Regions from separate parts of the Micromonospora sp. NPDC049047 genome, predicted to be linked through region 2. Evidence: riboswitches for the same ligand, from Rfam matches in the RefSeq annotation. Region 2 holds a riboswitch; the other holds the start of a gene.
The links. A riboswitch is a leader RNA that binds a small molecule or an ion and turns the genes downstream of it on or off. The one in region 2 is predicted to bind thiamine pyrophosphate.
Positions count from the first base shown of each region.

Region 1: linked by a shared signal. The riboswitch ahead of AB0B86_RS12085 (ECF transporter S component) and the one ahead of thiE (thiamine phosphate synthase) in region 2 are both predicted to bind thiamine pyrophosphate.

Region 1 is NZ_JBEZEY010000006.1:102,773-106,766, forward strand. It holds gene AB0B86_RS12075 (energy-coupling factor transporter transmembrane component T) at 1-387, opposite strand, end outside; gene AB0B86_RS12080 (ABC transporter ATP-binding protein) at 384-1,814, opposite strand; gene AB0B86_RS12085 (ECF transporter S component) at 1,927-2,520, opposite strand; TPP riboswitch at 2,596-2,700, opposite strand; gene AB0B86_RS12090 (alpha/beta fold hydrolase) at 2,807-3,637, shown strand; gene AB0B86_RS12095 (AAC(3) family N-acetyltransferase) at 3,667-3,994, shown strand, end outside.
Region 2 is NZ_JBEZEY010000014.1:110,112-114,105, forward strand. It holds gene thiS (sulfur carrier protein ThiS) at 1-171, opposite strand, end outside; gene thiO (glycine oxidase ThiO) at 162-1,319, opposite strand; gene thiE (thiamine phosphate synthase) at 1,316-1,942, opposite strand; TPP riboswitch at 1,937-2,046, opposite strand; gene AB0B86_RS22000 (ThuA domain-containing protein) at 2,357-3,994, shown strand, end outside.

The sequences.
Region 1 (3,994 bases), on a different contig from region 2:
GGTCGCGAAGACGATCACACCGGGCAGGGCCACCGCGAAGACGCGCAGCACCAGCCCGAGGGCGGTGAGCAGCACGCCGGTGGTCACCAGTACCGGTCCCGCGTCCAGGAGGACCCGGCCGGACCGGTCGGCGGCGAACAGCACCAGGGTGACCAGGATGCCGGCGGCGCTGAGCAGCAGCGGCCAGGCCCGCCGGGCCAGCATCAGGTAGCCGATGCCGAACAGCGGCAGCACGGCGAGTTCGAGGGCGATGGCGATCGCCGGAGCCAGTGGGTCCAGGGTGGCGAGCAGGGTGAAGGAGAAGACCAGCGCCGCGGCGACCTTCGCCACCGGGTTGCGGCGGGCCAACGGCGCACCGGGCGCGGCGATCGGCTCGATGGTGATCATCGGGTGTGGTCCGGGGCGCGTCGCAGGGTGACGGTTCGGTCGGCGAGCGCGGCCACGAAGTCCGCGTCGTGGGTGACCGCGACCACGCCGTGCCCGGCGTCGCGGAGGTCGGCGAGGAGATCGACGAGCTCCCGCCAGGTCCGCCGGTCCTGACCGAAGGTGGGCTCGTCGCAGATCAGCAGGCGGGGCGCGGTGGCCAGGGCGGTCGCCACGCTCAGCCGCCGCGCCTCCCCGCCGGAGAGGGTGTACGGGTTGGCCGCGGCGAGGCGGACCAGTCGCAGCCGTTCCAGCAGCCCGGTCACTGTCTCCTTGACGGCAGTCTCGGGTTGACCGGTCCGGCGCGGGCCGAGCGCCAACTCGTCGAAGACGGTGCTTGTGACGAACTGGTGCTCCGGATCCTGGAAGACCGACCCGATCCGGCGGGCGAGTGCGGGAGCCCGCCAGCGGTGCGGGGGAGTGCGGTGGTCGGCGCCGGCCAGCTCGACGGATGCGGTGACCCGTCCGGCGCCCGGCTTGAGCAACCCGCCGAGCAGCAACGCCAGGGTGGACTTGCCGGCGCCGTTGGGTCCGCGTACGGCGAGTGCCTCACCGGCGCGTACCGCAAGGTCGGTGTGGCTCAGCCGGGGCGGCAGGCCGAGCCGGTCGGCGGTGAGCAACAGGTCGCCCGGCGCGGCGGTGGCCGGCCGGGAGGGGACGGGGTGACCGGGCACCCAGACCCCCTCGGCGGCCAGCGCGGCACCGTGGGCGGCGAAGACCGCATCGGGGGTGCCGTCCGCCCGCACCCCGCCGCCCGGTTCCAGGACCACCACCCGGTCGACCAGGGGCAGCGCCTCGGCGACCCGGTGCTCGACCAGGATCAGCGTGGTGTCGGCGTGCAGCGCGCCGGCCACCGCCTGGCGGACCAGGTCGGCCCCGGCCGGATCGAGGTTGGCGGTCGGCTCGTCGAGCAGCAGCAGTTCGGGACGCAGCGCAAGCGCACCGGCCAGGGCCAGGCGTTGCTGCTCGCCGCCGGAGAGGGCGGCGGTGCGGCGATCCTGGGGGTACGGAAAGCCGACCCGGTGCAGCGCCTCGTCCACCCGGGGCCAGATCTCGTCGGTCGGTACGCCACGGTTTTCCAGCCCGAACGCGACGTCGTCGCCGCAGCGCGCCATCACCAGCTGGGTTTCCGGGTCCTGGAAGACGATGCCGACCCGTTCCCGTCCTTTGCGTGGGTCCAGACCGTCGATCTCGACGATGCCCTCCTGCTCGCCGGAATCGTCGGGCAGCAGCCCCGCCAGTGCGCTGAGCAGGGTGCTCTTACCGGCCCCGGAGGGCCCGAGCAGCAGTACCCGCTCCCCAGCCTCGACCCGGAGGTCAACGCCGCGCAGGGCCCAGGCCCGCCGCCCGGCGTGCCGCCACCCGAACCCGCGCAGGACCACCGCGCCCACCCGACCCCCTCCCATCCCTCGGGCTCCACCCTGCATGGTCGATCATGAGGTTGACGGTGGTTCTGAAGATCCACCCGCCCGTCAACCTCATGATCGACACGAGTGGGCCGGGTTAGATCAGGGCCCGGTCGCGGGCTACCGGGAAGCGGTCCAGGACACCGGTTCTGGCCAGGGCCTGGGTCAGCAGCCAGCCGCCGGCGCCGGCGATCACGGTGGCGCTGACGATGGTGATCAGCGCATACGGGATGCGGTAGTCGACCAACGCGTAGTCGACGTTCCAGATGAAGAAGTCGAAAAGCGCGGCGCTGAGACCGGTGAGCGCGCCGGCCAGCATCGCCGTCGGCAGCCGGTACGACCGGTAGCGGAAGGCGGCGAACGCCAGCTCGGCGCCGATTCCCTGCACGATGCCCTGCGGGATCACCGTGCCGGCCCACTGGCTGCCCAGCAGCGCGGAGAGGACGGCGGCCACCGTCTCGCAGTAGAGCGCCGCGCCGGGCTTGCGGATGACCAGGCCGCCGATCACGGCCGGCATCAGCCACACGCCGTAGAGCAGCGTCTGCGCCGGTGGGAAGAACGCGAACGCACCCTCGGTGGCGCTCCAGACCAGGCCCCAGGCCCAGAAGATGACGCCGAAGGCGACAGCGATCACCGAGGCGACCACGATGTCGATGGTCCGCCAGCGGCCGGTGTCGATGCTCGATTTCATGTGTTGCTCCCAGTTCTGCGTGCGAACCAGGAGAAGACGCACGCCGCGCGTCCGGTGGCACCGGACGGCGGCGCGGCTGGAGGTCGACCGAACTCCCTGCGCTGGCATTACCCAGATCAGGTTCGAGGGTCTGCGGGCGTGCCCGCACTCTCAGCGCTGTGCGCTCCCCTGTCGGATGTGAAGTTGTCTCGATGACGCTAACACCGACAAGGGGTGCCGGCCCAGCAGGGCTTCCGTGCAGCTCGCCGGGCGGCCAGCCGGACGCGGGCTGGGTAGGCTGACGATCATGCGGGTCGACGCGCGAGGTCTCACGTTCGAGGTAACCGCCGGCGGTCCGTCGGACGGCGTACCCGTCCTGCTGCTGCACGGCTTCCCCCAGCACAGCGGCGAATGGGACGACGTGGCGCCCGCCCTGCACGCGGCCGGCCTGCGCACGTACGCGTTGGACCAGCGCGGCTACTCGCCCGGCGCGCGGCCGACGGCGGTGGCCGACTACCGGATCCCCGAACTGGTCGCCGACGTGGTGGCGGTGCTCGACGCCCTGGGGCTGGACGCCGTGCACCTGGTCGGCCACGACTGGGGCGCGATAGTGGCCTGGGCGGTCGCCGCCGGGCGCCCCGACCGGGTCCGCACGCTGATCGCGGTGTCGGTGCCGCATCCGGCCGCCATGGCGTACGCCCTGAGAAACGATGCCCAGCAGAAGGCCCGGTCGTCGTACATCACCCTGTTCCGCAAGCCGGGCACGGCGGAGAAGGTGCTGCTGGCGTGGCACGCGGCAGCGCTGCGCAAGCTGCTCGGCGGAGTGGGCGACGGACCGCGGGTGGACCGATACGCCGCCCCGATGCGCGAGCCGGGGGCGCTCACCGCCGCCCTGAACTGGTACCGGGCGATGTCCCGCGCCGACCTGGCCGGCGTCGGCCCGGTCACGGTGCCCACCACCTACGTCTGGAGTGACCGGGACGTCGCCATCGGCCGGACCGCCGCCGAGGCGTGTGCGGCGAACGTCACCGGGGACTACCGCTTCGTGCAACTGGCCGGTGTGAGCCACTGGATCCCGGACGCGGCCCCGGGCCCGCTCGCCGAGGCGGTCCTGGCCCGAGTCAGCGCAACGGCCTGAGTCGTGCGGGTCAGCAGGGGAGGGCCATCATGACGACGGACGGCAGCGGGCCGGGCAGCCGCCGCTCGATCGCCGCGCAACTACGCCTGCTGGGCGTACGCCCCGGCGCGACGCTGCTGGTGCACGCCGGCCTCCGTCCGCTGGGATTCATCAGCGGTGGTCCGCACGCGGTGGTGCTGGCCCTGCGTGACGCGCTCGGTCCGGACGGCACGATCGTCGTGCCCACCCACACACCGGAGAACAGCGATCCCGCGCAGTGGCGCAGACCGCCGGTGCCGATGGACTGGTGGCCGCTGATCCGCGCCGAGATGCCGGGCTTCGACCCGGCGGTGACCCCGAGCCGGCACATGGGCGCGG
Region 2 (3,994 bases):
GACGCGGTCGCCGTCGCGCAGCGCCGTGGTCGCCCATCCCGCCCGGGGCACCACCTCGCCGTTTACCGCGACGGCCACCCCGCGCGGTTGCGGGGCGACGGCCCGGACCAGCTCGGCGACCGACACCTCACCCGGGAGGCTTCGTCCGGCCCCGTTCACTGTCAACTCCACAGGTCCCCCTTCGTTGTCGGTTCGGGTTCGCCGCCGGTCACCGTGCCGGCGAACCGGTCCGGCCGGAAGGGCGCGAGCAGCGGATCGGGTACGCCGGTGCACACCAGATCCGCGATCAGGTCGGCGGTGATCGGGGTGAGCACGATGCCGTGCCGGTGATGGCCGGTGGCGGCGAGCACGTCCGGCCGGCCGGGCAGTGGCCCGAGGATCGGGGCGTTGTCAGGGGTTCCCGGGCGCAGTCCGGCGACCGCCTCGACCAGGTCGTACTCGGCCAGCTCGGGCAGCAGGTCCACCCCGGCGCGGAGCAGCCGTTGCACGGCACCGGCGGTGACTGTGGTGTCCGACAGTTCCTCGACAGTCGCGCCGAGCACCACCTCGCCGTCGGCTCGGGGCACCAGGTAGACGGGCTCGCCGTCGGCGTACCCCCGGAGCACGTGCCGGAAGCCCGGCGCGACACCGTCGGGCGCGCGGAGCCGGAGGATCTGGCCCTTCACCGGCCGCACCGGCAGGCCGGTGAGTGCTGCGGACCCGCAGCCGGCGGCGACCACTGTGATCCGGGCGTCCACATCGGACAGCCGCGCGACCGCCCGCGGCACCAGCACCGCGCCGGCCCGCTGCGCGGCGGTGCGCAGCGCCGGCACCAGCAGTCGGGGGTCGACCTGGTGGTCGGTGGGCGCGAGCGCGCCGCCACGCACCCGCGGGGCGAGCGCCGGCTCACGCTCGCGCAGGTCGCTGGGGCGCAACCGGGTCACCGGCAGACCCAATCCCTGCTGGTACGCCCAGAGCCGACCCGCCTCGGCCAGGTCGTCGCCGGTCAACCCGATAAGCAGGGTGCCCTCGGTCCGGTAGCCGATGTCGGCGCCGCCCGCTGCGGCCAGTTCGGCGGCGAACCCCGGCCAGCGCGCGGCGGACGCCAGCAACAGGTCGGTAAGTTGCCGCTCACCGAAGTACGCCTCGGCGACCGGGGCGAGCATGCCGGCGGCCACCGCAGACGCCCCCGAGCCGGGTGCCGGATCGTGCACCACCACCCGCAGCCCCCGGGCGGCGCAGCGCCAGGCGATCGCCAGCCCGATCGGCCCAGCCCCGACCACCGCCACGTCCGGCCGGGCCCGGTCGATCGATGGCGCCGACGGGGACCGGCCGGTCAGCACGTCAGAGCCTCGACAAGTGCGGCGGTCGCCTGCGCCGGGTCGGCGGCGGCGGACACCGCGCCGACCACCGCCACCCCGTACGCCCCGGCGGCCCGCAGCTGCGGCACCCGAGCGGCGGTCACGCCACCGATCGCGATGACCGGCACGTCCACGGCGTCGGCGACCGCGCGGACCCCGGCCGGTCCGATCGGTTCCGGCAGGCCGGGCTTGGTGCTCGTGGGATGGCAGGGACCGACGCCCAGGTAGGTGGCTCCCGCCGCGACGGCCTCGCTCGCCGTCTGCGGCGCGCGGGCGGTGGCGCCCAGCACACCGGTGGGGCCGAGCACCCGACGGGCTGCGGAGACCGGCAGGTCGTCCGCTCCGACGTGTCCGCCGGCCGCGCCCACCGCCAGCGCCACGTGCAACCGGTCGTTCACCAGGCAGGTCGCGTCGTACGACAGGCAGAGCGCCAACACCCGCCGGGCCAGGTCGTACGCCTCGCGGTCGGTGGCGGAGTCCTCGACCCTGACCTGCACCACCAGGTCGGCGCGGGCCACCGTGAGGGCGGCCCGGACCACTGTGAGCGGGTCCCGACCGGGTCGGGTGTCGGTGATCAGATGCAGTCGCCCCAGGGACGGCACGGCAACTCTCCTCCCTGCGCCGGCATTATCCGGATCAGGTTCGACGGTCGGGGGCTGTCAGCCCCCCTCTCAGCCCGGTACACCGGGCTCCCGTGGGTTACTTGCGTGTCACCGTACGACAGATCCGTCGGTCTGCCAAGGCGAGGTTCGGCGGCGACCGGCGGGCCGGAACGCACCAGATCGAGCTAGATCTGTGGGGCGGTTCATACGGTCCTGTTCGGAATGTCGCCTGCCGTTACAGAACCGTTACCCGCCGGCACCTTGCCGGACATTGAACCAGCCGAATTAATTTGTTCAGCGATTCGACAAAATGCCGGTGGGGCACCCTGACGGGGTGTGACCACCGGCTCCATCAGGGAGGGCCTTCGGCGAGCCGACTCCCGCGAGCTCTGTCACTACGACACAGGAGGCGGCGTGTCCCGTTCTCGTCGTGCCCGCGTACCCATCACCGCGACCCTCATCTCCCTCGCCCTCGCCTCGACGACCCTGCTCGGCACGCCCGCGCAGGCCGCCGCACAGGTCCCCCCACGGGAGGCAGCGGCCAAAACCCCGGTCACCCAGGTAGCACCGAAGATGCCCAAGAAGGCCGCCGAGGAACCCTTCTCGGTCCTGGTCTTCTCCAAGACCGCCGCCTTCCGGCACGACTCCATCCCCACCGGTGTCGCCGCGATCCAACAGCTGGGCGCCGACAACGGCTTCACTGTGGACACCACTGAGGACGGCGCCGCGTTCAGCGACGCCAACCTGGCGAAGTACAAGGCCGTGATCTGGCTCTCCACCACCGGTGACGTCCTCAACGCCGAGCAGCAGGCGGCGTTCGAGCGCTACGTGAAGGCCGGCGGCGGTTACGTCGGCATCCACGCCGCCTCGGACACCGAGTACAGCTGGGCCTGGTACGGCGACCTGGTCGGCGCGTACTTCGCCAACCACCCGCAGAACCAGCAGGCCACGGTCAAGGTGGAGGACCACGCCCACCCGTCCACGGCCGAGCTGCCGGACCGCTGGTCCCGGTTCGACGAGTGGTACAACTTCCAGACCAACCCCCGGCCGGACGTCCACGTGCTGGCCAGCCTGGACGAGAAGAGCTACACCCCGGGCGCCGGCGCGATGGGCGCCGACCACCCGACCTCCTGGTGTCAGGACTTCGACGGCGGTCGCTCCTGGTACACCGGCGGTGGACACACCCGGGAGTCGTACGCCGAGCCCGAGTTCCTGTCCCACCTGCTCGGCGGCATCCGGACCGCGGCCGGTGTCGAGGACGCCGACTGCGGCGCCTCGAAGACCTCGAACTTCGAGAAGGTCACGCTGGACAGCAACACCAGCAACCCGATGGAGTTGGACATCGCCCCCGACGGGCGGGTCTTCTACATCGAGCGCGACGGTCGCGTGCAGATCGTGAAGCCGGACACCGGCAGCACCGTCACCGCCGTCGACCTGGACGTCTTCACCGGCAACGAGGACGGTCTGATCGGCATCCGGCTCGACCCGGACTTCGCCACCAACAAGTGGGTGTACCTGTACTACGCGCCGAACGACGGCGTCACCCGCAACCTGCTGTCCCGGTTCACGGTGACCGGCGACACCATCGACCCGGCCAGCGAGAAGCAGGTCCTGCGGGTCGACACGCAGCGCAACACCTGCTGCCACGCGGGCGGCAGCATGACCTTCGACAGCGCCGGCAACCTCTATCTGGCCACCGGTGACAACACCAACCCGTTCGAGTCGAACTCGTACTCGCCGCTCGACGAGCGGCCGGGCCGCCAGGACTACGACTCGCAGCGCACCTCGGCCAACACCAACGACCTGCGCGGCAAGGTGCTCCGGATCCACCCGGAGGACGACGGGACGTACACCGTCCCGAGCGGCAACCTCTTCGCGCCGGGCACCGAGAAGACCCGTCCCGAGATCTACGCGATGGGCTTCCGCAACCCGTTCCGGATCGGCACCGACCCGAAGACCAACACGCTGTACGTCGGTGACTACGGACCGGACGCCAACTCCAACAACCCGGACCGGGGCCCCCGCGGTCTGGTCGAGTGGAACATCGTGACC